4 regions of the Micrococcus sp. IITD107 genome follow, and region 2 is predicted to be linked to each of the others. Evidence: riboswitches for the same ligand, from Rfam matches in the RefSeq annotation. Region 2 holds a riboswitch; each other region holds the start of a gene.
What was found. A riboswitch is a leader RNA that binds a small molecule or an ion and turns the genes downstream of it on or off. The one in region 2 is predicted to bind S-adenosylmethionine.
Positions count from the first base shown of each region.

Region 1: it holds a riboswitch for S-adenosylmethionine, as region 2 does, so the genes downstream of both, ACEXHE_RS08765 (flavin reductase family protein) here and ACEXHE_RS12715 (acyl-CoA dehydrogenase family protein) in region 2, are expected to answer to the same signal.
Region 3: it holds a riboswitch for S-adenosylmethionine, as region 2 does, so the genes downstream of both, ACEXHE_RS06705 (methionine ABC transporter ATP-binding protein) here and ACEXHE_RS12715 (acyl-CoA dehydrogenase family protein) in region 2, are expected to answer to the same signal.
Region 4: it holds a riboswitch for S-adenosylmethionine, as region 2 does, so the genes downstream of both, ACEXHE_RS00020 (PLP-dependent transferase) here and ACEXHE_RS12715 (acyl-CoA dehydrogenase family protein) in region 2, are expected to answer to the same signal.

Region 1 covers NZ_JBHFFN010000004.1:97,770-106,206, forward strand. Annotated here, with positions in the region: gene hisD (histidinol dehydrogenase) at 97-1,404, shown strand; SAM riboswitch class IV at 1,512-1,631, shown strand; gene ACEXHE_RS08765 (flavin reductase family protein) at 1,738-2,292, shown strand; gene ACEXHE_RS08770 (RNA-binding S4 domain-containing protein) at 2,525-2,935, shown strand; gene ACEXHE_RS08775 (cold-shock protein) at 3,159-3,362, shown strand; gene ACEXHE_RS08780 (aldo/keto reductase family protein) at 3,483-4,490, shown strand; gene ACEXHE_RS08785 (Ig-like domain-containing protein) at 4,662-5,738, shown strand; gene ACEXHE_RS08790 (hypothetical protein) at 5,808-6,167, shown strand; gene ACEXHE_RS08795 (MFS transporter) at 6,198-7,550, opposite strand; gene ACEXHE_RS08800 (hypothetical protein) at 7,547-8,122, opposite strand; gene ACEXHE_RS08805 (MFS transporter) at 8,152-8,437, opposite strand, start outside.
Region 2 covers NZ_JBHFFN010000009.1:56,789-65,225, forward strand. Annotated here, with positions in the region: gene ACEXHE_RS12690 (APC family permease) at 1-1,044, shown strand, start outside; gene ACEXHE_RS12695 (amidase) at 1,141-2,901, opposite strand; gene ACEXHE_RS12700 (agmatine/peptidylarginine deiminase) at 2,898-3,980, opposite strand; gene ACEXHE_RS12705 (M20 family metallopeptidase) at 4,237-5,565, shown strand; gene ACEXHE_RS12710 (PaaI family thioesterase) at 5,566-5,856, opposite strand; SAM riboswitch class I at 5,898-5,991, shown strand; gene ACEXHE_RS12715 (acyl-CoA dehydrogenase family protein) at 6,069-7,340, shown strand; gene ACEXHE_RS12720 (enoyl-CoA hydratase/isomerase family protein) at 7,324-8,118, opposite strand; gene paaE (1,2-phenylacetyl-CoA epoxidase subunit PaaE) at 8,143-8,437, opposite strand, start outside.
Region 3 covers NZ_JBHFFN010000002.1:501,650-506,209, reverse strand. Annotated here, with positions in the region: gene arfB (alternative ribosome rescue aminoacyl-tRNA hydrolase ArfB) at 6-449, opposite strand; gene ACEXHE_RS06710 (3'-5' exonuclease) at 524-1,279, shown strand; SAM riboswitch class I at 1,383-1,483, shown strand; gene ACEXHE_RS06705 (methionine ABC transporter ATP-binding protein) at 1,549-2,613, shown strand; gene ACEXHE_RS06700 (methionine ABC transporter permease) at 2,610-3,290, shown strand; gene ACEXHE_RS06695 (MetQ/NlpA family ABC transporter substrate-binding protein) at 3,397-4,281, shown strand.
Region 4 covers NZ_JBHFFN010000001.1:335-8,771, reverse strand. Annotated here, with positions in the region: gene ACEXHE_RS00045 (glycine--tRNA ligase) at 1-663, opposite strand, end outside; gene ACEXHE_RS00040 (RNA-binding S4 domain-containing protein) at 889-1,146, shown strand; gene ACEXHE_RS00035 (alpha/beta hydrolase) at 1,172-1,861, opposite strand; gene ACEXHE_RS00030 (SGNH/GDSL hydrolase family protein) at 1,954-2,868, shown strand; gene ACEXHE_RS00025 (homoserine O-acetyltransferase) at 2,899-4,056, opposite strand; gene ACEXHE_RS00020 (PLP-dependent transferase) at 4,071-5,459, opposite strand; SAM riboswitch class IV at 5,578-5,693, opposite strand; gene ACEXHE_RS00015 (VOC family protein) at 5,823-6,470, shown strand; gene ACEXHE_RS00010 (CPBP family intramembrane glutamic endopeptidase) at 6,494-7,321, opposite strand; gene ACEXHE_RS00005 (phosphotransferase family protein) at 7,438-8,437, shown strand, end outside.

The DNA of each region.
Region 1 (8,437 bases), on a different contig from region 2:
CCAGTCTGACACCGTTCACTCACCGCTCCCTGGACAGGTGGAGAATGGAGACTGAGTCACTCTCACCCGTCTCAGCACCGTCTCCGGAAGGACCCCATGCTCTCCCTCACCGATCTGCGCGGCCAGGACGTCGATCCCCTCTCCGTGCTGCCCCGGGCCGAACTGGATGTGAGCTCCGCGGTGGAGACCGTCCGCCCGATCCTGGACCAGGTCCGTGACGGCGGCGTCCAGGCGGTGCTGGACCTGGGAGAGCGTTTCGACGGTGTCCGCCCTCCCTCCCTGCGGGTGCCGGCTGAGGCGCTGGAGCGTGCGCTGGAGCAGCTGGACCCCACGGTCCGTGCGGCCTTGGAGGAGTCCATCAGCCGTGCCCGCCGCGTGCACAGCGCCCAGATGCCGGAGGACTCCACGGTCGAGCTGGGCGAGGGGGCCGTCGTCGTGAACCGCTGGGTGCCGGTGAACCGGGTGGGTCTCTATGTCCCCGGAGGCCGCGCCGTGTACCCCTCCTCGGTGGTGATGAATGTGGTGCCGGCCCAGGCCGCTGGTGTGGCCTCGCTGGCGGTGGCCTCACCCCCGCAGGCCGAGCACGGCGGGCTGCCGCACCCGGTCATCCTGGCCGCCTGTGCCCTGCTGGGTGTGGACGAGGTGTACGCGGCCGGCGGCGCCCAGGCGGTGGCCATGTTCGCGTACGGCGTGAGGGACGACGACGGCACGCAGGTCTGCGCCCCGGTGGACCTGGTGACAGGTCCGGGCAATGTGTATGTGGCCGCGGCCAAGAGGGCGCTGCTGGGGACCATCGGGATCGACGCCGAGGCCGGGCCCACGGAGATCGCCGTGCTGGCTGATGCCACCGCGGACGCCGCCTGGGTGGCCGCGGACCTGATCAGCCAGGCTGAGCACGACCCCCTGGCCGCCTCCGTGCTGATCACCACCTCCCCGGAGCTGGCGGCGGACGTGGTCCGGCAGATCGAGCAGCAGGTGCCCGGCGCGGCCCAGGAGGAGCGGATCCGCCAGGCCCTGGGTGGGGAGCAGTCCGGGATCCTGGTGGTCTCGGACCTGGACACCGCGATCACCGTGGCGGACGCCTACGCCGCCGAGCACCTGGAGGTGCACACCGAGAACGCCGCTGAGGTGGCGGACCGGATCTCCAACGCCGGCGCGGTGTTCGTGGGCGGGCACTCCCCCGTCCCGCTGGGCGACTACTCCTCCGGGTCCAACCACGTGCTGCCCACCGGCGGCTCAGCACGGTTCTCCTCCGGACTGAACACGGTGACGTTCCTGCGCCTGCAGCAGCAGATCCGCTATGCGGAGACCGGACTGAAGGAGCTCGCGGACAACATCTCCGCCCTGGCCGACTCCGAGGGCCTGCCCGCCCACGGCGCGGCCGTGCGGCTGCGGTTCAGCTGAGTGTGACGTTCTGTGGCGTGAAGGCGGCCCCCGTTTCCGGCACCGCGTTCCGGCATGTGGACGGGGCTTTGACCTGCCCCGGGCCGCTGTCCTAGCGTCATACCCAGAATCACGAGTCCCCGCCGATGCAGCCCTGGCTGGCGGGACGGCAACCCTCTCACGCAGTAGTGGGGTGCTCCAGGTGATGATTCGGTCGCTCGGACCACCCCGGGTGACAAGTACAGCGTCACTGAGTCCAGCGGTCCCGTCCGGGCCGCCGGACAGCCCGGACGGGACCGCTCAGCTGAGCAGAATCGCCCTGGCACAGCCGCGCACGTTCAGGAAGGCCTGACCATGACCGCCTTGGCCACTCACGAGTCCACCGCACTGGAGACGGACACCGTCCTCTGCACCGACCTCTCCGCGCTCTCCCTGCGCAACGCGTTCTCCCATTTCCCCTCCGGCGTTGCCGCCCTGGCCGGCTATGCCGACGGCGTCAAGGAGGGGCTCGTGGCCTCCTCCTTCACCGTGGGCGTCTCCCTCGACCCGCCGCTGGTCTCCTTCGCCGTCCAGAACTCCTCCCGCACCTGGCCTCGGCTGCGCCGCGCCGAACGGATCGGCGTCTCCGTGCTGGCCGAGGGGCATGACCAGGTCTGCCGCCAGATGGCCAGCAAGGACGGAGACCGGTTCGCCGGACTCGGCCTGCAGGTCACCGAGGACGGCGCCGTGCTGCTGGAGGGGGCCGCCCTCTGGCTGGAGACCTCCGTCTACGCCGAGCTGCCGGCCGGGGACCACCAGATGGTGCTGCTGCAGGTCCACGGCGTCTCGGACCAGTCCGGCGAGCACGAGCCGCTGGTGTTCCACCGCTCGGCCTTCCGCAACCTGCGCACGGCCGAAGGCAACCAGTGACGAATCAGTAGGACGTCCTGCATCTTTCCCAGCGACCTCCCAGCTGGCTCCAGGCCCACTCCCACACCCGACTCCTACAGTGGTGACTACCTCATCAAGGTGCGAGTGATGACATAGAGGCCCCGGGCCCGGCGAGAATGCGTTCCCCTCACGCAGCCGGCCCGGGGTCTCTCACTGTCTGCCGCCAGGGCACCGAGACACCTGTGCCTGGCCGCTGACTACGATGTCGGAGATGACTCCTCCACCTCCTGCTTCCAGAACCCCGTCCGGCCCCGTCCGCCTGGACGCCTGGCTGTGGGGCGTGCGCATGTACAAGACACGCTCTGCCGCCACCGCCGCGGTCCGTGCCGGCCACGTCCGAGTCAACGGCGCCCCGGTCAAGGCCGCACAGTCTGTGACGGTGGGAGACACCATCCGCCTGCGCCAACCCGGCCGGGAACGGATCCTGGAGGTGACCGGACTGCTCTCCAAACGGGTGGGAGCACCGGAGGCGGTCCGGCACTACATCGACCACTCACCACCGCCTGTCCCCCGGGAGATGATGGCCGTCCCGGTGCGGGAGCGCGGGGCGGGGCGTCCCACCAAACGCGACCGTCGGCAGATGGATCGGTTGCGCGGACGGGACTCCGAACCACCCCTGTGAGAGCAGACGGGTGAACTCTGGGCGAACTCCGTGTCTGCTCTTTTCGGACGGTGTCCAATCACTGAGGAAGCCAGTACCATCGATCTCGAAGTTGTAGTAGCTGTCCGTCTTGAAGCGGTCCACCAGCCGGCCCCCCGGGCCTGTCGGAGTCGTGCAAGCGGTGCAACACATCGCTTCATCCCGCCGGAACACCGGTGGGCGACACCGAATGAAAGGGGCCATCATGGCTACCGGTACCGTCAAGTGGTTCAACGCTGAGAAGGGCTACGGCTTCATCTCTCCGGACGACAACTCCGCTGACATCTTCGTGCACTTCTCCGCCATCGAGGGCTCCGGCTTCAAGGAGCTGCAGGAGGACCAGAAGGTCGAGTTCGAGTCGCAGCAGGGCCCCAAGGGCCTGCAGGCCGCCTCGGTCCGCCCTCTCTGATCTGACTCGACCGCCCGGCTCGCTCTGAGCCGGCACCGGCACACCACGGCCGCTCACCCACCCGGGTGAGCGGCCGTCGTCGTAGTATCCCTGTCCGCCAGAGCACATTAGGGTGGATCCATGGAATTCAGGTATCTCGGCAACAGCGGACTGAAGATCTCAGAGATCATCTACGGCAACTGGCTCACCCACGCCTCCCAGGTGGAGAACGAGATCGCCCACCAGTGCGTGGCCACCGCCCTGGAGCAGGGCATCACCACCTTCGACACGGCGGACACCTACGCCAACACCCAGGCCGAAGTGGTGCTGGGCGAGGCCTTGAAGGGGCAGCGCCGCGAGTCCCTGGAGGTGTTCACCAAGGTCTACTTCCCCACCGGCCCCAAGGGCCCCAATGACACGGGGCTGTCCCGCAAGCACATCATGGAGTCGATCAACGGCTCGCTGCAGCGCCTGCAGATGGACTACGTGGACCTCTACCAGGCCCACCGCTATGACGTGGAGACCCCGCTGGAGGAGACCATGCAGGCCTTCGCCGATGTGGTGCGTGCCGGCAAGGCCCTGTACATCGGCGTCTCCGAATGGCCGGCGGACAAGATCCGGGAGGCCCATGGGATGGCCCGGCAGCTGGGCATCCAGCTGATCTCGAACCAGCCCCAGTACTCCATGCTCTGGCGGGTGATCGAGCCCGAGGTGGTGCCGACCTGTGAGGACCTGGGCGTCTCCCAGATCGTGTGGTCGCCCATGGCCGAAGGCGTGCTGACCGGCAAGTACCTGCCCGGCCAGGAGCCGCCGGCCGGATCCCGCGCCACCGACGAGAAGGGCGGCGGGAAGAAGATGATCGCCGGCTGGATGCGCGACGAGGTCCTCACCGCCGTGCAGAAGCTCAAGCCCGTGGCGGACAACGTGGGCTGCACCATGGGTCAGCTGGCCATCGCCTGGGTGCTGAAGAACCCCAATGTGGCCGGCGCGCTGGTGGGCGCCTCGCGTCCGGAGCAGCTGGTCGAGAACGTCAAGGCCTCCGGCCTGTACCTGGACGACTCGACCATGGCGGCCGTGGATGCCGCCGTGGGCCACATCGTCACCGACGATCCGAGCAAGGTGGCCGTGCCGGAGGGGCGTCTGACCTGAGGCCCTGGTCACATTCGCTCACATGAGACCTTGCCGAGACGCCAGATCACAGTAAGATAACTCTTACGCCGGTGCTGTCCGTTCCGCTGGACGGAGCGGGCAGCACGGGGCCAACCCTGCAGAGGGACTCCGGCTGATCAGGGGGAGATCATGCCACGCGTCGACTCGACCGTGTCACCCAGCCCCAGCCGAGCGAGCGCGATTCGAGCGCAGTCATCCCCCAGGACCTCTCCTCGCCGCACCGCCTCCGCCCTGACCGGTGCCGCCCTGCTCTGCTCCGCCCTGGTCACCGGCGCCCTCCCGGCCGCGGCCGACACCCTGCCTGAGCCCTCCCCCTCACCGTCCGAGAGCATCACCCCCACCACGGCCCCGCCCCTGGTGAGCTGCCCGGGTCTGCTGGTGATCAGCGGCCGCACCGAATCCGCGCGAGTGGAGGTCGGCGACGCCTCAGTGACCATCACCGCCGGACGCTCCACCGCCGGCGGACAGGTGAGCGTGTCCGGGCTGACCGTCACCTACACCGCCCCCACCGACTACGCCGGAGAGGATTACATCCCGGTCACGGCCACTGACACAGAGGGCACCACGAGCAGCTGCGAGATCACGGTCAAGGTCGAGGCGGCCCCCACCCCCACACCGGAGCCGGAACCGGAGCCGACCGTCTCTCCCACGCCGGAGCCCCCCACTCCCGCCCCTGCTCCGAGCACCACTCCGGCGCCCACGTCCGCACCGCCGTCCACCGGCACGCCGTCCTCCCCGGCACCGGCGCCCACCACCACGTCTGCGCCCACCCCCACCTCGGCTCCCACGGCCACCGCCCCTGCGCCGACCACCTCACCCGGCACCCCCGGCCCCGCGCCCACCTCGGCCCCAGCCCCGTCGCCCGCGCAGCCCAGCCCCGACTCCCCTGCCGAGTCGAACCGTCAGGACGGACCCCTGCTGCCGATCGCCCTGGGCTCAGGTCCGGGGGCCGGCTCTGCAGACGGTGGCACCGCCCCGCTGGCTCCAGGCAGCCCACCGGACAGCACCATCGCCCCGGCGGCACCCACGGTCCAGGAGCCCACGCTGGCACCGGAGACGGTGATCGTGGAGACCCCTCAGGACCAGGCTGGACCGGACGCTTCAGACACCCGTGACCTGGTCTCAGACTCCCAGAGCTCGTCCCTGGTCTGGGTGGTCCCGCTGCTGCTCCTCGCCGCCCTGGCCGTGGGTCTGATCGGCCTATGGCGCAGCCGCCGCGAGGTCTAGACTGGGCGCACACGGCCGGGTTCGGCACCAGCGCCACACCCAGGCCGCCTGACCCACTGGAGGTGCGTGATGTCCCGTTACGAGGATGAGCTCGACCAGCAGTTCGTGGACGAGGTCGAGGACGATCTGGAATCGCCGGAGGACGGCCGTGACGGCTCCCCCGCCGAAGGCTCCTCGGACGATCCTGACTCTTTGGACGCCATCGATCCGCTGCGCCGAGACACCTACCTACTGGACGGGGACGAGGACTACAACCGCGTCCCGGACTATCAGGAGCGCGGCGAGTACTCCGAAGACGATGAGCCCGAGGAGGACGAGGACGATCTGGCCTTCGAGGACGACGGCTCCGAGGCGTTCCGCGACCCGGACAATCCGGACGATGACTGGACCCCGCGCGACCTCGAGGATGAGGACGAGGACGAGCGCTGAGCCCCGGGGCCGTCCCCCAGCTCACCTCACCTAGCTGCGGTCCGGACCGGTCCTGCCGCTGATCACCCGTTCCACCCCGGAGGCGGCCAGCACGAAACAGGCGAACCACACGCCGGCCGCTGGCCCCAGGGGTGCGGCCACCAGACCGGCGAGGGCCGGCAGTGCCACCTGCCCCACCCGGTTGCCCACCAGGCGCAGTGCCAGCGCCGGTCCGCGCCAGGCGTACGGGACGGCCTGGGAGATCTGGGTCATGGTCAGCGGCTGTCCCAGTCCCAGCACGAATCCGCCCGCCGCCATGAACAGCACCGCGAGCAGCATCGACTGCCACACGGTCAGCGCCACCGGCACCAGCCCGATCCCCACGGCGGAGACCAGCAGCGAGACCAGGATCAGCGAGTTCCTGGTCCACCGGCGCGAGATCCACGGCAGGAACACGCGCGAGAGCACCGAGAACCCGCCGCGCACAGCCAGCAGCACGCCCACCCAGAACGGGGCCACTCCGGCCCGCTCGCCCACCAGCGGCATGAACGCGGTGAGGATGTCCAGCATGGCAAGCAGCGCCAGGGCGGCGAACATGTGGGACGGGATCCCCGGCACCTTCAGGATGGCGAGCATCGTGGGCCTGCCTTCAGCACCGGCGGCAGACGCGGTTCCCGACGCCGTCCCCTCTCCTGAGGTGCCTCGGGTCGCCTGAGCTGCCAGGCCGTCGTCGGGGTCCGTGGTGGACCTCCGGCGGGCGGAGCCGCCGTCCGGGCGCAGGGCGAGCATGACGGGGACCGCGAGCAGGGAGATGCCGGCGCCGAGCCAGAGTGAGGCGGTGATGCGGTCGTCGAATCCGGCGTCGGTGGCGGACTCGGCCAGCGTGGTGTTGCCCAGGATGAGCCCGGAGAGCAGCGGTCCAGCCATCTGGCCCACGGAGAACGCCGCCGTGAACCAGCCGAAGGCGGCGTCCATCAGGTGGGCGGGGGCGCGCCGGCCGATGGCGGCCTGGCCGGCGATGGTGAAGACCAGGTGACCCATGCCCAGCACGGCCGAGGCGACCATGATCACCAACACGGACTGGCCCAGCGCCAATCCGACGCCGCTGATCGCCATGACGGCCGCGCCCAGAGCGATGATGCCGCGCAGGGAGGGCAGCCGTGCGGTGGACCGACCCAGCCACATGGCGGTGAACAGCGGCAGGATGGCGTAGGCGGCGGTGGCCAGGCCGATCGCGGCCTCGTCCGCCCCGATCTCGATCAGCCGGTAGCTGGTGACCGGGCGCAGCAGGTTCAGGGAGGTCTGGGTCAGGATGGCGGCCACCACCATCACCCACAGCCAGGTCAGGTCTCCACGGGCGGGCCTGCTGCTGGCGGTGGAGCCGCTGGAGCCGGACCCGGTCACCGGTGCAGTGCCGCCGAGGACGGGGGCGCGAGCAGCGCGCGGGCGGTCAGAGCGAGCATCAGCACCAGGGCGATGATCAACAGCCCGTCCACCGCGATGTACGCGTAGTGCAGGTTGGAGCCGCCGGCGAACTCCCCGGCCAGCACGGCGTCGGTGCGCTGGTTCAGGAACGGGCGGATGGCGGCGAACTTGATCAGCAGCAGCCCCCCGGAGATGAGCCCGAGCAGCCAGAGCCGGTTCGTCCCGGGTGCGGTCAGCCGGGCCCACGGAGGACGTCCGAGGCTGCGCACCAGGGCGACCAGCAGGACCAGGACCAGCACCACTTCGACGATGTTCATGGCGAAGAACACCCGGCGGCCGATGCCCAGTCCCAACGGGATGGTGATGCCCGGCGCGGTGAACTTCAGCGGCGCCTCGATCAGCGAGATCCCGATCAGCAGTCCGAGCCAGACGGCCGGGGTCACCAGCAGCAGCGCCCGCGCCCAGACCGGGCCGCCCGGCCCGGCGGGAGGGGCGGCGGCGGCATCAGCGGCAGCCGCGGTGCGGGGAGCGGACTCGGGTGCGGGGGTCATGCCTCCAGGGTAGACCTGCGGACGGGCGTTCAGCCCTGCTGGCCGCGGGCGGCCGGATGCCGCTGGCCGTAGCCGCGCAGCACCAGGGCGGTCAGCACGCACGCCACGTACACCCCCGCCACCGTGATCCAGCCCAGGGTGAAGTCCCCCGTGCCGTCCCGCAGCGCGCCCATCACCAGCGGACCCAGCGCGAACCCGGTGTACATGCCCATCGAGTTCACCCCGGAGGCCGTCCCGATCCGATGCGCGGGGACCACCTGCATCAGCCCGGCGTTGATCACCACGTTCGCGCCCAGCACGGTGATGCCGTGCAGC
Region 2 (8,437 bases):
GGGTTGGAGTCCACGCAGAAGCTGCAGTACGTGCTGGTGGGCTTCCAGTTGCTGGTGCTCGGGTGGTTCGCCCTGATGGCCCTGATGCAGGCCTACGGCGGGGGCGGGTTCGAGTTCACGCCCATCCAGCCGTCCTGGTTCAACCCCCTGGAGATCTCCGACCTGTCCATCCTGGCCGCGGGCATCTCCCTGTCCATCTTCATGTTCTGGGGATGGGACGTGACCCTGACCATGAACGAGGAGACCAAGGACCCGGAGAAGACCCCGGGCCGTGCGGCCACCATCACGGTGCTGGTGATCATCGCCGTCTACGTGCTCTCCGCCGTGGCGATCATCGCCTGGGCCGGCGTGGGTGCGGACGGGCTGGGCGCGGGCAACCCGGACAACCAGGAGTCCCTCTTCGCGGTGCTGGCCGGGCCGGTCATGGGTCCGTTCGCGCTGCTGATGTCCCTGGCGATCCTCTCCAGCTCCTTCGCCTCGCTGCAGTCCACCATGGTCTCTCCGGCGCGCACGCTGCTGGCCATGGGGTACTACCGGGCGCTGCCTCCGGTGTTCGCCAAGATCAGTCCGCGGTTCAAGTCCCCGGGTGTGGCCACGGTCCTCTCGGCGGCCGCGTCAGCCGTGTTCTACACGGTGACCAGGCTGCTCTCCGAGAACGCTCTGTGGGACACCATCACAGCGCTGGGCCTGATGATCTGCTTCTACTACGGGGTCACCGCCCTGGCCTGCGTCTGGTACTTCCGCCGGGAGCTGTTCGTCTCCGTGCGCACCACGCTGTTCCGCTTCCTGTTCCCGCTGATCGGCGGACTGGTGCTGCTGGTCATGTTCTTCATCACCGCGTTCGACTCCATGGACCCGGACTACGGTTCGGGCTCCTCGATCGGCGGACTGGGCATGGTGTTCGTGCTCGGCATGGGCGTTCTGGTCCTTGGTGTGGTCCTGATGGTCTGGACCCGGCTGCGCCACCCGGGGTTCTTCCTCGGAGAGACCCTGCGCCGTGAGGACTCCGTCTCGGACGACACCTCGAGCATGCTGACGGTCTGAGGTCAGCCCGCGCCTCACCCCGGGGCGCGCAGAGAAGGGGAGCAGTGCCGATCCGGCACTGCTCCCCTTCTCTGCGCGGACCGCTCGGTCCAGCACTCAGCTCCCGCTGGTGCGAGCCGGCGCGGTGCGCCTGCCTGGCCGGCCGTCGTCGTTCCCGGTGGCCTCGAAGGCCGCGGCGAGGCGCAGCAACAGGGTGTCCTCATAGGCCCGCCCGGCGAAGGTCAGCCCCACGGGCATGCCGATGTCCGCCATGGTGCCCATCGGCACGGTCACCGTGGGGATGCCCAGGTGGCGCGGGACCAGGTTGCCGTTGGCCACCCACACCCCGTTTCGCCAGGCCTGGTCGGCCGAGTCCGGGTCCACATCCGCATCCGCGGGCCCGACGTCGGCCAGGGCGGGGAAGAGAACCGCGTCCAGTCCCAGCTCGGTCATCCAGTCCTCCAGGTCCGCCCGGCGGGTCGCCTCCAGGCCGCGGATCCCGTCGGCCAGGTGGGGGATCTGCTCCAGGGGCCGCAGGCCGTCGTGGCGAATCAGCTCCGGATAGGTGGCGATGTCATCGTCGAAGCCCACATAGCGGTCCGGCAGGGCTCCCTCCGGGTGGGGGAAGATCTGTGCGCCGTCCACCTGGGTCAGGGAGTGCAGGGCAGGGTCTGCATTGACCTGCAGGAAGTCCTCCCAGGCCCAGGCCGAGAGGTCGGTGATCTCATGGTGCAGGTAGTCGGCCGAGACCAGACCGCGGGTGGAGATCGTGGGTGCGCCGGGACGGTCGCCCTCGTAGCGGGTGACTACCGGGAAGTCGACCTCCACGACGACGGCCCCCGCCTTCTCCAGATCGGCGCGGGCAGCGTGCCACAGGTCCATGACGGACTCCCGGGTCCGGATGCGCTGGCCCATGGGCCCACCGATCCCGGGCTGGTCCGTGTGGTCCGGGCCGGTACCGGCCTGGGGGTCGGCGTTGATGTACATCCGGGGGATCCCCAGGCGGACACCTTCCAGGGCGCCGGCAGCGGACCGGGCCACTGCCGGATAGGAGTCCGGCCGCACCTCGGAGGCCCGGGGGATGGGCACCCAGGGCTGGACGCGCCAGAAGTCCCCGCGAGCGGTGTGGTCATCGGCCACGATCACGTCCAGGACCTCGAGCAGATCGGCCATGCTGCGGGTGTGGGGGACCACCACGTCCATGGTGGGCACCAACGGCCAGTTCCCCCGCACCGAGATGACACCCCGGGAGGGGGTGTAGGCGCACAGTGCGTTGCACGAGGCCGGAGCCCGCCCGGAGGACCAGGTCTCCTCGCCCAGCCCGAACGCGGCGAAGCTGGCGGCCGTGGCCGTGCCCGAGCCGTTGGAGGACCCGGAGGCGAAGGCGCTGGTGAGGAACTCGGGGTTGTACGGACTCTCCGCCCGGCCGTACAGGCCACGCTGCATGCCTCCATTGGCCATCGGCGGCATGTTCGTCAGCCCGATCAGCACGGCCCCGGCGTCACGCAACCGCTCGATGGTGAAGGCATCCTGGTGGGCGACCAGCTCACCGAACGCCGGCGAACCAGCCGCCGCAGTCAGTCCGCGGGCCAGGAACGAGTCCTTGGCGGTGTACGGGATCCCGTCCAGGGGGCCCAGGGTCTGACCAGCGGCGCGGCGCGCGTCCGATGCCTCGGCTTCGGCCTCGGCTTCGGGATTGTCCACGACCACCGAGTTCAGCGGGACCCCGCCGTCGGCCGCGTGGGTGGACCCTGCGACCTGGCGGTCGAAGCGCTGGATGCGCTCGCGGTAGGCGCGCACCAGCTCGAGGCTCGTGGTCCGTCCGGACTCCAGGGCCGCCCTCAGCTCGGCGATGCTGGCCTCCGTCACGTCCATCATGCGCTCTCTCCGGTCGCCTCGAGTGCCTGCAGGGGCGCGGGCTGCTGCTGGGTGATGCAGTGGATGCCGCCGCCGAAGGCGAAGATGTCCCGGGCATCCACCAGTTCGATCTGACGCCCCGGGTAGGCTTCGGCCAGGATCGCTGCGGCCTGCTGGTCCGCAGGATCGTCGAAGGCGCAGAGCACCACCACGCCATTGCCCACGTAGTGGTTGATGTAGGAGTAGTCCACCCAGCCCTCCTCGTCCCGCAGGACCGCGGGGGCGGGGACCAGAGTGACCTGCAGGGGGCGCCCGGCGGCGTCCACGGCGCTCTCCAGCACCTCGCGTAGCTGCCGGGACACCTCATGGTCGGGATGTACCGGGTCCTGCTGGCTGTGCAGCAGGACGTGTCCCGGGGAGGCGAAGGTGGCCACGATGTCCACGTGCCCCCGGGTGCCGAAGCCGTCGTAGTCGCGGGTCAGCCCGCGGGGCAGCCAGATCGCCCGGGACGTGCCGAGGCGGGCATGGATCTCCTGTTCCACGGACTCGCGGGTGGCTCCAGGATTGCGATCGGGGTCCAGTTGCACGGTGTCGGTCAGCAGGACCGTGCCCTGGCCGTCCACATGGAATCCGCCGCCCTCGTTCACCAGATCGGAGGAGAGCGCGGGGACACCGGCCTGGCTCGCCACGAGCCGGCCCAGCTGGGCGTCCAGGTCCCAGGACGCCCAGGACTGGGCGCCCCAGCCGTTGAACACCCAGTCCACAGCGGCGAGACCGCCCTCTGCGTTGTGGACGAACGACGGTCCGGCATCGCGCATCCAGGCGTCGTTCAGCGGCGCGGTCAGGACCTGAATGCCCTCTCCGAGTCGTTCACGTGCGTCCTGCGCGTCGTCGGGATGGGCTACTACGCGGACCGGCTCGTAGCGGGCAATGGTGCGGGCCACACGGGTCCAGGCCGTCCGGGCGCGCTCCAGGGTCTTGGACCCGGCCGGGCCGAAGGTGTCGTTGGGGGTGGGGTAGGACATCCAGGTCAGCTCATGCGGGCCCCATTCCGGGGGCATGACGGTGCCGGCGTGCGCTGGAGTGGTGGTCTCGGTCATCGGATGCTCCGTCTCAGGTGTCGGGGAGGGAAGGGCTCCTTCCCGCCGTCCTCCGCTGGCCGCGGATGGAGTATGACGCACATCATACTCCTAAAATGAACGACGATCATTTTATCCGTCGGTCACCCGCGGTCGCAGGTCTCCCCGCTCGAGTCCGCGTGGAGTGGCTCACTCTGGTCCGCCTGCGTACCGTGAAGGAGTCCGATCTGCTGACTGCCCGGTACCGCCTGGGCTGTCCCGTCCGCCGAGGTGCACCGTGAACCAGTCCCAGCCGCCGACTGCTTCTGACTCCAATTCCGTCAGCTCCCTGGCGCCGAACGTCCCTGCCGATCTGGCACGGGACGTGATCGAGTTCCGTCGGCAGCTGCACGGACACCCTGAGCTGGACCTGGATCTGCCCCGCACCCAGGCGGCTGTGCTGGAACGGCTCGCCCGCCTGCAGCAGCAGCTGGGCGATGACCCGCGCACCGGCCAGCCCGTGCTGGAGGTGACCGTGGGCCGGGAGCTGAGCTCCGTCGTCGTGGTCCTGCGGGGAGGCGCCCCCGTGCCGGAGGGGACCCGCCGGCCCGTGGTGCTGCTGCGCGGGGACATGGACGCGCTGCCGGTGACCGAGGAGACCGGGCTGGACTATGCGCCCGAGGTGCCCGGGACCATGCACGCCTGCGGACACGACCTGCACACCGCCGGGCTCTACGGCGCGCTGGCCTGGCTGGGACAGCGCCGGGAGGAGCTGGTGGCCGATGTGGTGGGCATGTTCCAGCCGGGGGAGGAGACCGATGGCGGCGCGAAGCGGATGATCGAGGAGGGGCTGCTCGAGGCCGCCGGGCAGCCCGTGGACACCGCCTACGCGATCCACGTGTACTCCGCCAAGTACCCGCACGGCATGCTGGTCAGCCGCCCCGGTCCCATCCAGGCCGGCTGTGATGACCTGATCGTCACGGTGCAGGGCAACGGCGGGCACGGCTCGGTGCCGCACCTGGCCCAGGACCCGGTTCCGGTGGCGGCCGAGATGGTGATGGCGCTGCAGTCGCTGGTGACCCGGCAGTTCGACGCGTTCGACCCCGTGGTGGCCACCGTGGGTCACCTGACCGCGGGGACGGCGGCGAACATCATCCCGGACACCGCCACCCTGGGGATCACCCTGCGCACGTTCTCGGCGGAGTCGCGGGAGCGGCTGATCCCGGCGGTGGAGCGGATGGCCCACGGGATCGCCGCCGCCCACGGGATGACTGCGGACGTGCGGCCTGACTGCGAGTTCCCGGTCACCGTGAACGACCCCGCCGCGGTGGAGTTCGCCCGCGAGGTGATCGAGGACCTGTACGGGCCGGAGTCCTACCTGGACCTTCCGGAGGCCGAGCCGGGCAGCGAGGACTTCTCCGAGGTGCTCCAGCGCGTGCCCGGGGCCTACATCCTGCTGGGTGCGGTGCCGGAGGGGCAGGACCCGGAGACGGCCGAGAGCAACCACTCACCCCGGGCCGTGTTCGACGACGCTGTGCTGCCCCGCGCCGTGGAGGTGCTGGCCGAACTGGCCCTGCGCACCCCCGCCGTGCAGGACCCGGACCAGGCCGCCGGGACAGACGCCTGATCAGTCCCGGCTCACGGTGAACGTGGCCACCCCGTGGGCCACCGGATCTCCGTCCTGGGTGGAGACTTCTTCCTCCACCATCACCAGCTTCCCGCCGCGCTTGCGCACCTCGGCAGTGGCCGTCAGGGTGTCTCCGACCCGGCCAGGGTTCAGGTAGGTGACGGCGAGCTGGGCGGTGGCGGTCTTCTCGCTCTCCTCCAGCCCGTCCCGCACAGCCTCGCCCATGGCGGCGTCCAGCAGCGTGGCGACCAGCCCTCCCTGGACACCCCCGTCTGCGTCACACGACGCCATGTGACGGCGCTCTCCGTCCCGTGCCGCCTAGTCTGACCGCATCACCATCCAGAGCGGCTGAGAGACCTGGCTCCGTGACGCCGCAGCAACCCGTGGGGCCTCCCCGACGGGTGCTACCGCCAGGACCGATGGAGACCCGGTCCCGCATCGCCCGGCCTTGAGCCGCGTCGGCGGGCACCGCGATTCGTCGGTGTGACCGAGAGGACCGCCGCATGTGCACCGCCTACACCGCCCTGTCCGCCCGCTTCCAGCCGCTCTTCGACCAGATCGCGGCCGGATCGCTGGAACGGGACCTGGAGCGCCGGTTGCCGTTCGAGGAGGTGCGGATGCTGGACGAGGCCGGGTTCGGAGCCCTCCGCGTCCCCGTGGCCCAGGGCGGGGCGGGTGCGAGCATCGAGGACTTCATCCGCCTGCTGATCGACCTGGCTGAGGCGGATTCGAACATCGCCCACCTGTACCGCTCCCACGCCGGCTTCGTGGAGTCCCTCCGCTTCCTTCCCGACGACGTCCAGGCCACCTGGTATGCACGGGTCCTGGCCGGTGTCACGGTGGGGAACGCGTCCACCGAGAAGGGCGGGAACCGTCTGGGGACGCTCAACACAGTGCTGCGGCCCACCGAGGACGGGTGGACGCTGAACGGCCGGAAGTTCTACGCCACCGGCTCGATCTTCTCCGACTACACCCGGGTCTCCGCGGCGGTGCAGGACGCAGACGGGACGGTGCAGCCCGGACGCCGGTTCGCCCTGGTGCCCACCGATGCGGACGGCGTCACCCTGGAGGACGACTGGGACGGGTTCGGGCAGAAGCTGACCGGCACCGGCACCGCCGTGTTCGATCAGGTCCAGCTCCCGGAGGACGCCGTGCTGGGCCGCACCGTGGGGACCCCGGAGGCCATTCATGAGGCAGGGTTCTTCCAGCTGGTGCTGCTGGCGGTGCTGGCCGGGATCGCCCGGGCGGCCCGCCGGGACGCCGCCGCTACGGTGGCCGGCCGGGCGCGCACGTTCAACACCGGCTCCGGCTTGCCGTTCCGGGAGGATCCGCTCATCCAGGAGGCCACCGGCCGGATCGCGGCCTCGGCCTTCTCCGCCGAGGCCACGGTGCTGCACGCGGCCCGTGCCTTCGACGACGCCCTGGCGGCGGCCGCCGCCACCGGAGCTGACCGCTTCGGCCACCAGGGTGAGGTGCCCCGGGAGCTGCATCTGGCGGAGGTCGCCGTAGAGCACGCCCAGGTGACCGTGCCGGAGCTGGCCCTGCGTGCGGCCCAGGACCTGTTCCTGACGGTGGGCGCCTCGGCCACTTCCACGTCCAAGGGGCTGGACCGCCACTGGCGCAACGCCCAGACGGTGGCCACCCACAACCCGATCGCCTTCCGCGCCCGGGCCCTGGGGGACTACTGGATCAACGGCACCCTGCCGGAGGGGCTGAACGCCATCGGTGACGCAGCCCCCTCCCCGGCGGCGGGGGCGGTCAGCCCCGGCCGGTGAAGTTCGGCTTGCGCTTCTCCTGGAAGGCGGCGAACCCCTCGGAGTAGTCGGCGGTGCCGCAGAGGTCGCCCTGGGTCCGGTTCTCCTTCTCCACCGAGTCCCACAGGCCCATCCGCTCGTCGCGGACCTGGGCCACCAGGGCGCGAGAGGCCAGGAACGCCTGCGTGGCGCCCTGGGCCGCGGCGGCGGCCTTGGTCCGGGTGAACTCCAGCAGCTCATCGGCCGGAACGGACCGGGAGAACAGCCCGGAGCGCACAGCCTCGTCGCCGCTCATCAGCTCCGCGGTGTAGATCAGGTCCAGGGTGCGGTGGGCGCCCAGCCGTTCGGTGAACAGCGCGTGCCCGCCGGAGTCCAGGGTGGCGCCCAGGTTGGCGAACGGGGAGCCGATCTTGGCGGTGTCTGCCACGTAGACCACGTCGGTGGCGATGGCCAGGCCCAGGCCCACGCCCAGGCAGGCACCCTGCACGGCGGCGAAGGTCGGTGCCGGGAAGTCGGCCATCTGCCGCAGCACGGGGGTGACCTTCTGCGCCAGGTAGTCGTAGGCGTCGTCCGTGGCGGGGGTGACGTTGGAGATGTCCCGGCCGGCGCAGAACCCGCGGCCCTCGCCGCGCAGCAGCAGCGCCCGCACGGAGCCCTCCTGGGCCTTCGCCGCGGCCTCGGTGTAGGCGGCGGCGAGGTCGGCCAGGGCCTGCTCGTCCAGCGAGTTCATCTTTTGCGGGGCGTTCAGGGTCACCTCGGCCACGGAGTCCGCCGGGCCGGTGTAGGTCAGCTCGATCATGGGATCAGTCCCTTCAGGAGAGGATCAGGCGTCGAAGTCGACGACCAGTTCCTTGGAGGTCGGGCGGGTCTGGCAGGTCAGCACGTAGCCGCGCTCCACCTCGTCCTTCTCCAGGGCGTAGTTCTCCTCCATCTCGAACTCACCCTTGACCACCTTGGCCCGGCAGGTGCCGCACACGCCGCCGGCGCAGGCGAACGGGGTGTCCGGGCGCACGCGCAGGGCGGCGTTGAGCACCGTCTCGTGGGCGGAGACCGGGGACTCGATCGAGGAGGAGAGCCCGTCCAGACGGAACTCGATGGTGTAGTTCTCACCGGAAGGG
Region 3 (4,560 bases), on a different contig from region 2:
CAGGGTCAGTCGTCGCGGGGCTTGCGCCGGGCATCCTTGATCTCGGAGCGGCGCTGCTTGGCCGCCAGTCGGCGCCGCACCGATCCCCGGGTGGGACGGGTGGCCCGCCGCGCCGGGGGTGGTGGGGCCAGGGCCTCACGCAACAGCTCGGCCATCCGTTGGCGGGCGGCGGTCCGGTTCCGCACCTGGGCGCGCTGCTCGGAGGCCTCCACCATCAGGACCGTGCCGGCCAGCCGATGCTCCAGGTTCCGCAGCACCCGCTGGCGCTGGGCCTCGGTGAACGCCGTGGTGGTGGCCAGGTCCAGGAAGAGCTGGACCTTGCTGTCCGTGGTGTTCACGCCCTGCCCGCCGGGTCCGGACGAGCGCGCGAACTGCTCCGTGAGCTCGGCCGCGGGCACCACAGCTCCCCCGGGGATCCCGGGGCCGGGCTCGATGCTCAACGGGCGCATCCGTCCAGGGTAGGCGTGCACATCCCCCTGTGGGTGACGTCACGATGTCCGTCCCTGCCGGTAGCGTGGGCCAGGTGAGCTTCGAACAGCCTGCCGCCCCTGAGCCCGCCGCGCCCGCCACCGTTCCCCCTGGGCACGACGACGGCCCCTGGCATGAGCGATTGCGTGCCGGTTTCGATCTGGAGACCACGGGGCGTGACCCGCACACCGCGCGGATCGTGACCGCCTCCCTGGTGCTCGTGGACCCCACGGGTCAGCCGGCCGCCTCCTATGAGTGGCTGGTGGACCCGGGAGTGCCGATCCCCGCCGAGGCCGCTGCCGTGCACGGGGTCACCACGGAGAAGGCCCAGGCCGAGGGCATGCCCGCCCCGGTGGCGGTAGCCGAGATCGGTGAGACCCTGCGGGACATGTTCACCACCGGCATCCCGGTGATTGCGTTCAACGCCGTCTACGACTTCACGGTGATGGACCGGGAGCTGGTCCGTCATGGCTTGCCCCCGCTCTCCCCTGTCCCGGTGGTGGATCCGTATGTGATCGACAAGCAGGTGGACCGTTTCCGCAAGGGCAAGCGGACCCTGACGGACGTCAGCGCCCATTACGGGGTGCCCCTGCTGGATGCCCATACCTCCGCGGCTGACTCGCTGGCCGCCGTCGGGGTGGCTGATGCCCTGGCCCGGCGCTACCCGCAGGTCCGGGTGGCCCTCGAGCAGCTGCATGAAGAGCAGATCCGGTGGAAGGCCGAGCAGTCGGCCAGCTTCCAGGAGTACCTGCGCCGCAAGGACCCCGCCGCCGTGGTCAAAGGTGAGTGGCCCGTCCAGCGTGCGTTGTGACGTAGAGGACACAGTGCGCATGAGCGGGCCCCTCGGCCGCTAGACTGACTCGACGCGGCACGTTGCCGGCGTGAGACCCACCGGTCCACGCCCAGCGGACCGCATCCCATCAAGAGCGGCTGAGAGACCTGGATCGAGGACGCCGCAGCAACCACGCACCCCCACAGGGGCCGGCGCAGGTGCTACCGCCAGGAACGATGGAAGGAGTTTCCACTGTGTCTGACGTTGCCCGAAACACCCCGCCCGGCTCTGCCGCGACTGCGGCGCCGATGATCTCCATCCGGGGACTGCGCAAGCTCTACCCCCAGGGCTCGCGCACCATCACCGCCTTGGACGGCGTGGACCTGGAGGTCCCCGCCGGTGACGTGCACGGGATCATCGGGCACTCCGGCGCCGGCAAGTCCACCCTGGTGCGCTGCCTGACCCTGCTGGACCGGCCCACCGAGGGCAGCGTGTCCATCAACGGTGCTGACCTCGCTTCCGTCAGCGACCGGGACCTGCTGAAGGCCCGCCGGCGGATCGGCATGGTCTTCCAGCACGCCAATCTGCTCTCCTCCCGCACCGCCCTGGACAACGTGGCCTACCCGCTGGAGGTCACCGGCAAGGACAAGACCGCACGCCGGGCCCGCGCCCAGGAGCTGCTGAGCCTGGTGGGCCTGGAGGGCTTCGAGAACTCCTACCCCGCCCAGCTCTCCGGCGGCCAGCGTCAGCGCGTGGGCATCGCCCGGGCCCTGGCCACCGAGCCGGACATCCTGCTGTGCGATGAGCCCACCTCTGCCCTGGACCCGGCCACCACGGACGGGATCCTGGAGCTGATCCGGGGCCTCTCCTCCCGCCTGGGGCTGACCGTGCTGGTCATCACCCATGAGATGCACGTGGTCAAGCGCCTCTGCGACTCCGTCTCCCTGCTGGAGGCTGGACGGATCGTGGAGGGCGGTCCCCTGGCCGATGTGGCCTCCCGCTTGGACCACCGGCTCTCCGCGGCGCTGCTGCCCCTGCCCGAGTCCGCCCTGGACACCGAGGGCACCCTCGTGGAGGTGCTCGGCCGCGGTGAGAGCGCCGGCATCCCGGTGGCCAGCCTGATCGAGAACCGCTTCGACCAGCCCGTCCGGGTGGTCGCCGGGTCCATCGAGGACCTGGCCGGGGAGCGCTTCTCCCACTATCTGCTCTCCCTGCCGGATCCCGGCCCCAGACCTGCCGGTGCCGAAGCACCCGCTGATGCGGCCGTCGTCGTGGACTTCCTGAAGGAGTGGGACTTCCGGGCCCAGGTGCGCACACGCACCCAGCTGGAGGCCGCCCAGGACACCGCCCAGACCCTCGGAGGTGCCCAGTGAACTGGTTGACCGAACTGATCGAGAACCCCGTCACCACCAACGCGCTGCCCGAGGCACTGGTGGAGACCCTGCAGATGGTGGCGATCTCCGGAGTGCTGACCGTGCTGATCGGCGGCGCCCTGGGCGTGGTCCTGCACGTCACCTCCCCCGCGGGACTGCGCCCCGTGCGCTGGCTGAACGCGCTGCTCTCCGCGGTGGTCGTGAACATTACCCGCTCCATCCCGTACGCCATCCTGATGCTCGCGCTGATCCCGTTCACGCAGTGGCTGGTGGGCACGGCCATCGGGCCGATCGCCGCCTGCGTGTCTCTGACGATCGCCACCGTGCCGTTCTTCGCGCGTCTGGTGGAGACCTCGCTGCGGGAGGTGCCCTCAGGGACGGTGGACGCCGCCCGGGTGATGGGTTCCACGCGCGGTCAGATCATCCGCAAGGTCATGCTCCCGGAGGCCATGCCGGGCCTGGTCGCCTCGGTGACCACCACGCTGGTCACCCTGGTGGGCTACTCGGCCATGGCCGGTCTGATCGGCGGCGGCGGCCTGGGCCGACTGGCCTACAACTACGGCTACCAGCGCTGGGACCCCGGCGTGATGCTGGTGATCATCGTGATCATCGTCCTGCTGGTCCAGCTGATCCAGTGGATCGGCGACCTGATCATCCGCCGCGTGGACCACCGCTGACGGGCACGGCCCCGGCCGCACGTCCTGACCTCCTGCACACCCTGAACGTCCTATACCTCTGACCTTCCTGTACCCCTCCGCACCCTCGGCACGAAAGGCCAAGACCATGTCGAACCAGTCGAATCTGAACACCCCCCGCACTCCCCTGAACCGCCGCCTGCTGCTGGGCCTGGGCGGACTGACCCTGGCCGGCGCACTGGCCGCCTGCGGCGCCGGTGGCGGGGACACCGCCCCGTCCGCTGACGCCACCCTGGACCCGGCCAACCGCACCGTGGTCAAGGTCGGCGCCAACCCGGTCCCGCACGCCCGCGTGCTGGAGTTCGTGGACGAGAACCTGGCCGAGGACGCCGGGATCGACCTGGAGATCGAGGAGTTCGACGACTACCAGCTGCCCAACATCTCCCTGGATGAGGGCTCCACGGACGCGAACTACTACATGCACGAGCCGTTCTTCAACGCCCAGGTCAAGGAGAAGGGCTACGAGTTCGAGCACGGCGCCGGGGTGCACATCGAGCCCTACGCCGGGTTCTCGGAGAAGCACGACTCCCCCGAGTCCATCCCGGACGGCGCCACCATCGCCATCACCAATGACCCGGGCAACCAGCCCCGCGCCCTGAAGATGCTCGAGACCGCCGGGCTGCTCTCCGGGATCGAAGAGGACTCCGCCGCCCTGTCCCTGACCGACGAGCAGAACCCCAAGGGCCTGAAGTTCGAGGAGAACCAGCCCGAGATCCTGGTCCAGATCGTCCAGGACCCGCAGATCGACCTGGCCATCATCAACGGCAACTTCATCCTGCAGGCCGGGATGAGCACGGATGACGCCGTGATCGTGGAGTCGGTGGAGAACAACCCCTACGCCAACTTCCTGGCCTGGCGCGCGGGCGAGAAGACCCCGGCCATCGAGAAGCTCGACGAGCTGCTCCACTCCCCGGAGGTCAAGGACTACATCGAGGAGACCTGGCCCAACGGTGACGTGACCCCGGCCTTCTGATCCGGCAGGCACGCCCGCAGCTCCGGACCCGGCTCCGCCGGCTTCCCGACGACGGCCCAGCACCTCCCAGCACCACGCTGGGCAGGTGCTGGGCCGGCCTCGTTGTGGGGGTGCCGTGGCCGTCTGGACGCTGCCCCGGCGTTCTGCGTCACCTCTGCGACTTGTCGTACCGGCAGTCGGTACGCAAAGTCGCAGGCGTGACGCATTCCGGCAGGAGCAGGGCGAGTTCACGCCCGTTGCTGTGCCGTGCGCATCCGCGCAGTGAGGCCCAGACCTTGA
Region 4 (8,437 bases), on a different contig from region 2:
GTCCGGGTGGGTGAAGTACTCGATCTCCATCTGCTCGAACTCACGGGTGCGGAAGATGAAGTTGCCCGGGGTGATCTCGTTGCGGAACGCCTTGCCGATCTGGCCGATGCCGAACGGGGGCTTGCGGCGGGCGGAGTTCACCACGTTCAGGAAGTTCACGAAGATGCCCTGTGCGGTCTCCGGGCGCAGGTAGTGCAGGCCCTCCTCGTTGTCCACGGGGCCCAGGAAGGTCTTCATCAGGCCGGAGAAGGTCTGGGGCTCGGTCCACTGGCCGCGGGTGCCGCAGTCCGGGCAGACGATCTCGTCCATGGACTCCGAGGCACGGCCCTTCTTGGCCTCGAACGCCTCCTGCAGGTGGTCCTGGCGGTGGCGCTTGTGGCAGGAGGTGCACTCCACGAGCGGGTCCGTGAAGGTGTCCACGTGGCCCGAGGCCTGCCACACGGCGCGGGGCAGAATGATGGAGGAGTCCAGTCCGACCATGTCCTCGCGGCCGCGCACGAAGGTCTTCCACCACTCGGCCTTGATGTTCTCCTTCAGCTCCACCCCCAGGGGCCCGTAGTCCCACGCGGACCGCGAACCGCCGTAGATCTCACCGGCCTGGTAGACGAAGCCGCGCCGCTTGGCGAGGGAGATGACGGAGTCGAGAGTGGACTTGGGGGCCATGAGGGCATCACATCCGTGTCTGGTACAGGGCCGCTGGCGGCGGCCTGCGCACTGGCGCGTGGTGGGGTTCAGTACAGCGGCCGGAGTCGCTCCGGCCCGGACCATTCTAGGGGGATGCAGGGACCGCACTGTCCTGGCCAGGACGGACCGCCTGACGCCGGGCCCGAGGAGCTCTCCGGCCCCGGCATGCCTGGCATTTGCGCTCGAAAGGTGAAGAATGGGGACATGGAACATCACGCCCCGGCCAATCCAACCTCTCATCCGGCACCGCTGCAGATCCGCGATGAGTCCATCAAGCTGGGCCAGGCCCTGAAACTGGCCAATCTGGTGGAGGACGGAGCGGACGCCCGGGCGGTGATCGACGCCGGCCTGGTCCACGTGAACGGCACCCCGGAGATGCGCCGCGGACATCAGCTGCGCCACGGTGACGTGGTGGACTACTCCGGCGAGGCGTTCAAGATCGTCTCTGCCCTGCAGCAGTGACCGGCGTGGCCTGACCGGCCGGTCATCACCTGACCATGTAGTCCAGGTACTCACCGACGTGCCGCAGCTCCTGCGGCCCGATCCCGTGGCCGATGCCTGCGTAGAGCACCTTGGTCAGGTCCATATGCTGGGTCACCCAGGCGTGCGTGTACTCGATCTTCTCAGGGGAGATCACCGGGTCCTCCTGGTCACGGCCCCAGAACATCTTTGGCTGGGCCCGGGCCACAGCTGCGTCATCGAAGAACCCTGCCAGCGGACCGGTCCCCCGCTGTGCCGGCTCCAGGCCCGCATCGGGGTCGATGGCGAATCCTGACAGCCCCACGGTGCAGGCGTAGGCGGTGGGGTCCAGACGCATCAGCGAGGTCGCCATGGACATGCCCATGGAGAACCCCAGGAGCGAGACGCTGGAGAACTTGGGCGCCTGGTCCAACACCCACGCCCGAAGGTCTTCGATCGACGCCCGCACCTGCAGCGGATCCGCCATCAGGGTCTGCGTCACCGGGAACCAGGTGTATCCGCCGTAGTCCAGTGCCATGGGCGCCCGCACAGAGGCGACGGTGAACTTGGACGGCAGCTCAGGGACGATCCCGAACAGATCATTCTCATCAGCGCCCAGTCCGTGCAGCATCACCAGCAGGTGACTGCCCTCGCGCTCCTCCTCAGGGCGTGACCAGCGGACGGTGGGCTCGCGATGTGATGCAGTGCTCGACGTCATGCACACCAGCCTACTGAGTGATCACCCGTTGCCGGCCCGGACACCGGGGACGGTCCGGTCCCTCCCCGCCGCCTCAGCTAGGGTGGTATTCCGTGCCACAGTCTGAACAGCCCCCGCAGCCCGCCCTCACCGCCGATCACGCTGACCAGGGACCCCACCCGTGGCGCCGCTATGTGGCCCTGGGCGACTCCTTCACCGAGGGCATCGGTGACCCGGATCCTCGCCACCCCGGCTATCACCGCGGCTGGGCGGACCGGGTGGCCCAGGAGCTGGCACGGCAGGTCCCGACGACGGCCGGCGCCACCCCGGAGCAGCGCCAGTTCGCGTATGCGAACCTCGCGGTGCGCGGCAAGCTGATCGACCAGATCGCCGCCGACCAGGCTGAGCCGGCGATCGCCCTGAACCCGGACCTGATCTCGCTGTGCGCCGGCGGCAATGACGTCATCCGCCCCAGTGGCGACCCGGACCGCACCGCCGAGAAGCTCGACGAGCTGGTCGGCCGCCTGACCGAGACCGGTGCCACCATCGTCCTGTTCAACGGGGCGGACATCCGTGACACCCCCGTGGTCGGCAAGATCCGCGGCAAGGTGGCGATCTTCAACGAGAACATCAGGGTGGTCGCCCGCCGGCATGACGCCGTGGTGGCGGACATGTGGGCGCTGCGTGAGTTGACCCGCCCGGAGATGTGGGACGCGGACCGTCTGCACTTCTCCAGCATCGGCCACCACACGATCGCCCGCATGGTGCTGGACACCCTGAACGTCCCCCATGGGCTGGATCCGGCCGAGCCCACGGCGCCCGAACCCCGCACCTGGCGTCAGGCACGGGCCGAGGATGCCCGCTGGGCCCGCGAGCACCTGGGTCCCTGGGTGCTGCGCCGCCTGCGCGGCCAGTCCTCCGGGGACGGCCGGTCTGCCAAGCGGCCTGAGGCCGGGCCCATCATCGATCTGGTCGAGGCGAACTTCGGTGAGTCCATGCCGCTGGGCGCAGGACCGGACGGAGACTGATCACTCCAGGAGCCCCGGACCGTGGGACCCCTACAGCTGCAGCGTCTGCACCAGTTCTGGGTAGATCTGCTCCAGGTCGGTGAGGAATCCGTCGTGTCCGATCGCGGAGTCGATCAGGTGGACCGGGACGCCCGCGTCCCCGTCGGCCCCGGCCGCGTGGCCCAGCCGCCGGGCGAGGTCCTGGGACTGCTCGGGCCAGTACAGCCGGTCTGAGTCCACGGCGGCCACGAAGGCCCGCGCGGTGACCGCAGCGAGCGCCGCGCTCTCCCCGCCACGTCCCCGGCCGACGTCGTGACTCATCAGGGCCTCGGTGAGCACCAGGTAGCTGTTGGCGTCGAACCGCCGCGCCAGCTTGCCGGCCTGGTGGTCCAGGTAGGACTCCACCTGGTAGCGCCCGCCGCGGGCCACGGGGTGACCGAAGGGGTCCTCACCGGGCTGGTGCTCCCGCCCGAACCGGACCTGCAGCTCGGCCTCGGAGCGGTAGGTGATGTGCGCGATCCGCCGAGCGATGCCCAGGCCGCCCTCCGGCACCGGGCCTGCGTAGTAGTCCCCGCCGGCGAAGTGCGGATCCAGGCGAATGGCCGCGGTCTGGGACTGGGCGAAGGCGATCTGCTCCGCGGTGGAGTGCGCACCGCAGGCGATCACCGCCACTCCGGCCACCCGGTCCGGGAACGTGGCGGCCCATTCCAACGCCCGGGCTCCGCCCATGGATCCCCCGACGACGGCGTGGAACCTCTGGATGCCCAGCGCATCAGCCAGCAGGGCCTCCGCGCGCACCGAGTCACGGATGGTGGTGAAGGGGAAGCGGGAGCCCCAGGGGGTCCCCTCCAGATCCAACGACGACGGCCCGGTGGTCCCGTAGCATCCGCCCAGCATGTTGGGGGCCAGGACGAACCACTTGTCCGTGTCCAGGGGGCGACCCGGACCGACGAGTCCTTCCCACCACCCCGGCTCCGGATCCGCCGCGGTGGCCGCCACATGAGTGGACCCGGTGAGGGCGTGCAGGATCAGCACCGCGTTGGAGCGGTCCGTGTTCAGGGTGCCCCAGGTCTCGTAGGCGATCTCCACGTTCGGCAGCCGTCCGCCGGTCTCGAACTCGAAGGGGCCGATGCTGTGCGTGCGCAGGGCGCTCTCCGGCACGGGCGGGCCGTCCTTCACGGGCGTGCTGTGCGTCAGGGTGTCCGTCATGGCGCTCCCGTTCCTCAGGCTCCGGCCCCGGAACCCGCCGCGGCGAACCCACGGTCCAGGTCGGCCAGGATGTCCTGGATGCTCTCCAGGCCCACCGAGAGCCGGACCAGCCCGGGGGTGACTCCGGCGGCGCGCTGTTCGGCCTCGGTCAGCTGGGAATGAGTGGTGGAGGCCGGGTGGATGACCAGGGAGCGGACATCGCCCACATTGGCCACATGGTGGTGCAGGGTCAGCGCGTCCACGAACCGCGCACCGGCCTCGCGGCCCCCCTCGATCTCGAAGGACAGCACCGCCCCGGTCCCGTTCGGCAGGTAGGTCTGGGCCCGCTCGTGCCAGCGGCTGGAGGCCAGCCCCGGGTAGGTCACCCCGCTGGCCTGGGCGTGGTCCTCCAGGTACTGGGCCACGCGCTGGGCGTTGGTCACATGCCGTTCCATGCGCAGGCTCAGCGTCTCCAGACCGAGGTTGATCAGGAAGGCGTTGAAGGGGCTGATGGTGCTGCCGTAGTCGCGCAGCAGCTGCACGCGGGCCTTGAGGATGAAGGACAGGTTCGCCCCGAAGGCGCTGCCCACGCCCAGGTCCCGGGCGAAGACCAGCCCATTGTAGGACTCGTCGGGCTGGTTGAACCCGGGGAACCGGTCCGGGTGCTGGGCGTAGTCGAAGCTGCCGCCGTCCACCAGCACCCCGCCCATGGCAGCGGCGTGTCCTCCGAGGTACTTGGTGGCCGAATGGACCACGATGTCCGCGCCGTGCTCGAACGGGCGCACCAGGTAGGGCGTGGTCAGCGTGGAGTCCACGGCCAGCGGCACCCCGGCCTCGTGGGCCACCTGAGCCACGCCGGCGATGTCCAGCACGTCTCCACGGGGGTTGCCCAGCACCTCACCGAAGAGCAGCTTGGTGTTCTCCTGGACGGCGCCGCGCCACTCGTCCAGGTCGTCCGGGTCCTGGATGAACGTGGTGCTGATCCCGATCTTGGCCAGCGTGTGCTTGAACAGGTTCTGGGTGCCTCCGTACAGGGAGGCCGAGGCCACCACATGATCACCCGCACCGGCCACGTTGAGCACGGCGAAGGTGGTGGCGGACTGGCCGGAGGCGAGCAGCAGGGCGCCGACTCCACCCTCGAGTGCGGCGATCTTGTCCTCCACTGCGCCGGTGGTGGGATTGCCGATCCGGGTGTAGATCGGCCCCAGGTCCTGCAGGGCGAAGCGGTCCGCCGCGGTCTGGGCGGAGGGGAAGTCGAAGGAGGTGGTCTGGAAGATCGGCAGCGCCGTGGCCCCAGTGGTGGGGTCGGCGTGCGCGCCAGCGTGGACCTGACGGGTCTCGAAGCCCCAGCTCTCGGGCCCTGCAGTCTGCGCGGTCTCTGCAGTCTCTGCAGCCTGCTGCTCGGGGGTGTGCTCCTGCGTCATGGTGACTCCTGATCTCTCAGGGCCTGTCCGCCAGCTGCGGTCACCGCCCCTGGATCAGTCCGCGTCCGAGGATCACCCGGAGCGCGCTGTGGAGCGGCTCACCGGCAGCCAGGGCGTGGGCCCGCGCTTGCCTGCACCGTTGTGGTGCCTGCCTGGTCCTCACCCGGGGCACCCCACCGCGAGTTGGAGGGTTGCCGGCCAGCGAGCCGGGGCTTGACGCTGACACTCATGACCTGCCCTCAGTGTGCCAGATCCACCCGGTCCGGATCACCCCGTGGAGCCCATGCGACACACTGTGACGCAGCTCGCAAAGTTAGGTGACCCTAAGTCGTCGCCTCCCCCTGAAAGTGGGACGATGAACACATGATGCGCCTGGACCACGTCTCGTACGCCGCCGGACCGGAAGGCCTGACGGACACCGTCGCCCGAGTGGCCGATGCCCTGGGCATCGAACGCGTCAAGGGCGGCATCCACCCCCGCTTCGGCACCCGCAATGCGATCTTCCCCCTGGCCAACCGCCAGTACCTGGAGGTCGTGGAGGTGCTGGACCACCCCGCTTCGGAGAAGGCGGCGTTCGGCCAGGCCGTGCGTGCCCGCTCGGAGATGGGCGGCGGCTGGCTGGGTTGGGTCGTCGCCGTGGACGACCTCTCCCCGTTCGAGCAGCGCCTGGAGCGCAACGCCGTGCCGGGCAACCGCAAGTTCCCGGACGGCCGCGAGCTGACCTGGCAGCAGATCGGCATCAAGGGCCTGATCGCCGATCCCCAGGTCCCCTTCATCATCAAGTGGGATGAGGGCACTGAGGACCTGCATCCCTCCTTGGCGGCCCCCGCAGAGGCCGCCCTGAAGACCGTGACCATCGGCGGCTCCCGCGATCGGGTCCGCTCCTGGCTGGGCCTGGAGAACTCCGATCAGCTCGTCGAGGACCTGGACATCGAGTTCGTGGCCCCCTCCGGTACCCCGGGCATCATGTCCGTGAGCTTCGAGACGCCGAAGGGCACCATCACCCTTTGAGTCCCTGCCGGTCCGGTGCCAGCTCAGGTGCCGAACCAGCCCAGCTGTGCCAGCAGCGGGTATCCGACGAACCCGGCCACGTCTAACAGCAGGTGGGCCACCACGAGCGGCATCACCCTGCGGTACTTCAGGTAGAAGACGGCGAAGACCAGCCCCATGACCAGGTTGCCGATCCCCGGGCCCAGACCTTGATACAGGTGGTAGCTGGCGCGCACCAACGAGGAGATCACGACGACGGCCCACGGGTTCACCGGCCAGAAGGCACCGGAGGTGCCCGCCGAGTGAACGCCTGAGCGCAGCCGCTGCAGGTAGGACAGGCGGTCGATCAGCCAGGCCACCACGATCACCTCCTCCAGCAGGGAGTGGCGCAGGGCGGAGAGGATCAGCACCGGCGTGGTCCACCAGTGCTCGTTCATGGCACTGCCCACCACGGCGGTGGTCACACCTGCCGAGCGCCCCACCGCATAGACCAGCAGCGTGCCCAGCCCCATGGCCAGGAACAGCAGGGCGCCCCAGCCAAGATCGCGTGCGGGCCGGCGCAGGTCCAGTCCGAAGGTCCGGAAGGGGTTGCGCCCGTGGATCCAGAGCAGGTGGAAGACCAGCAGGACCGGGACCAGGGCGAAGCCGATGCCCAGCAGCTGATAGGTCAGATCGAACAGGGGCCGGGGAGCCAGGGGCGGGTTGAGCGTGGTGACCTGGTCCCGGAGCGGTGCACGGGTTATCTTCTCGATCAGGTCCACGATCGCGTAGACGCCCGAACGTCCCAGGGACAGGGCCAGCACGATCCCGATCTCCCAGCCCACGGCGCGTGCGGACGGAGCAGGCAGGGCTCGCCCCAGCTGGCCGGGCAGGTGCCCGGCGGACTGTTCGGAAGATGCAGGACGGCGGTGGCTCACCCGGACAGTGTAGGAGCAGGCCCTGACAAGAGAGGACAGGACGAGACAGGACGTGGGACTACGGTGGGGGCATGGCCTCTGCACCGACCCCCGCTGACCTGGAGCTGGCCGTCCGCACCGCTGCCCGGCCCCTCCCCTGGCTCTCCCCCGCCGCCCGCGATCGACTGACCCGAGTGGACTGGTCCGAGGGCACCGTGGAGGAGGGCGGACAGTTCCACCGCGTGCTGGTGGTCCCCGGCCAGGGCGTGCTGCGGATGACCCGGAGCCCCCAGGCCGCCGGGCTGCTCCCGCGGCGCGTGGCTCTGCTGGAGGCGCTGGCCACCCAGAACCTGGCCATCTCCCTCCCCCGCGCCCTGACCGAGGTGACCTCGAATGAGAAGGGGACGGCCGCCGTCGTGCAGGACTATGTCCCGGGGACCGCACACCCGCCGCATTCCGGTGACCCCCGCGTGCTGCGGGAGCTGTGTGAGCGCCTGGCCCGCGTGGACGTGGAGCCGCTGCGCCCGCATCTGGCCGAGGCGTTCTCCTTCCGCGGTCCGTGGACCCCGGAGAAGTCGGCGGCGGTGCGGTTGCTGCCGGATGTGCTCGGCGAGCGCTGGCCGGACTGGTTCGAGGCCACTCTGCCTGGCTCCTGGGGTAGCACGGTGGACGCGCTGACGGATGCCGCACGGCGCTGGACCGCAGAGCCGGTGGTGGAGCCGTCCCTGGTGCACGGAGATCTGGGCGGGCACAACATGCGCTGGGCGCCCGTGGGGAGCCCGGCGGTGCGGCAGCTGGTGGAACGGGAGGGACCGGACGTGCGGCGACTGGGCCTGGCGGCGGGCGGTCGGGACGAGGCGAGTGGTCAGGGCGAGGCCTCCGGCTGGGTGCTGCTGGGCATCCTGGACTGGGACCTGGCCTGCGTGTGGGACCCGGCGCTGAACCCGGCGTACCTCTCACTCTGGCACGGCGAGGAGAAGCTCGAGGCGATCGCGCGGGATGCGTTCGAAGCCCAGCGAGGACGCGTGTGGCTGGGCGTGATGGCGCTGGAGTCGCTGTACGACGCCTCCCTGCGTGAGGGCACTCCGAGTC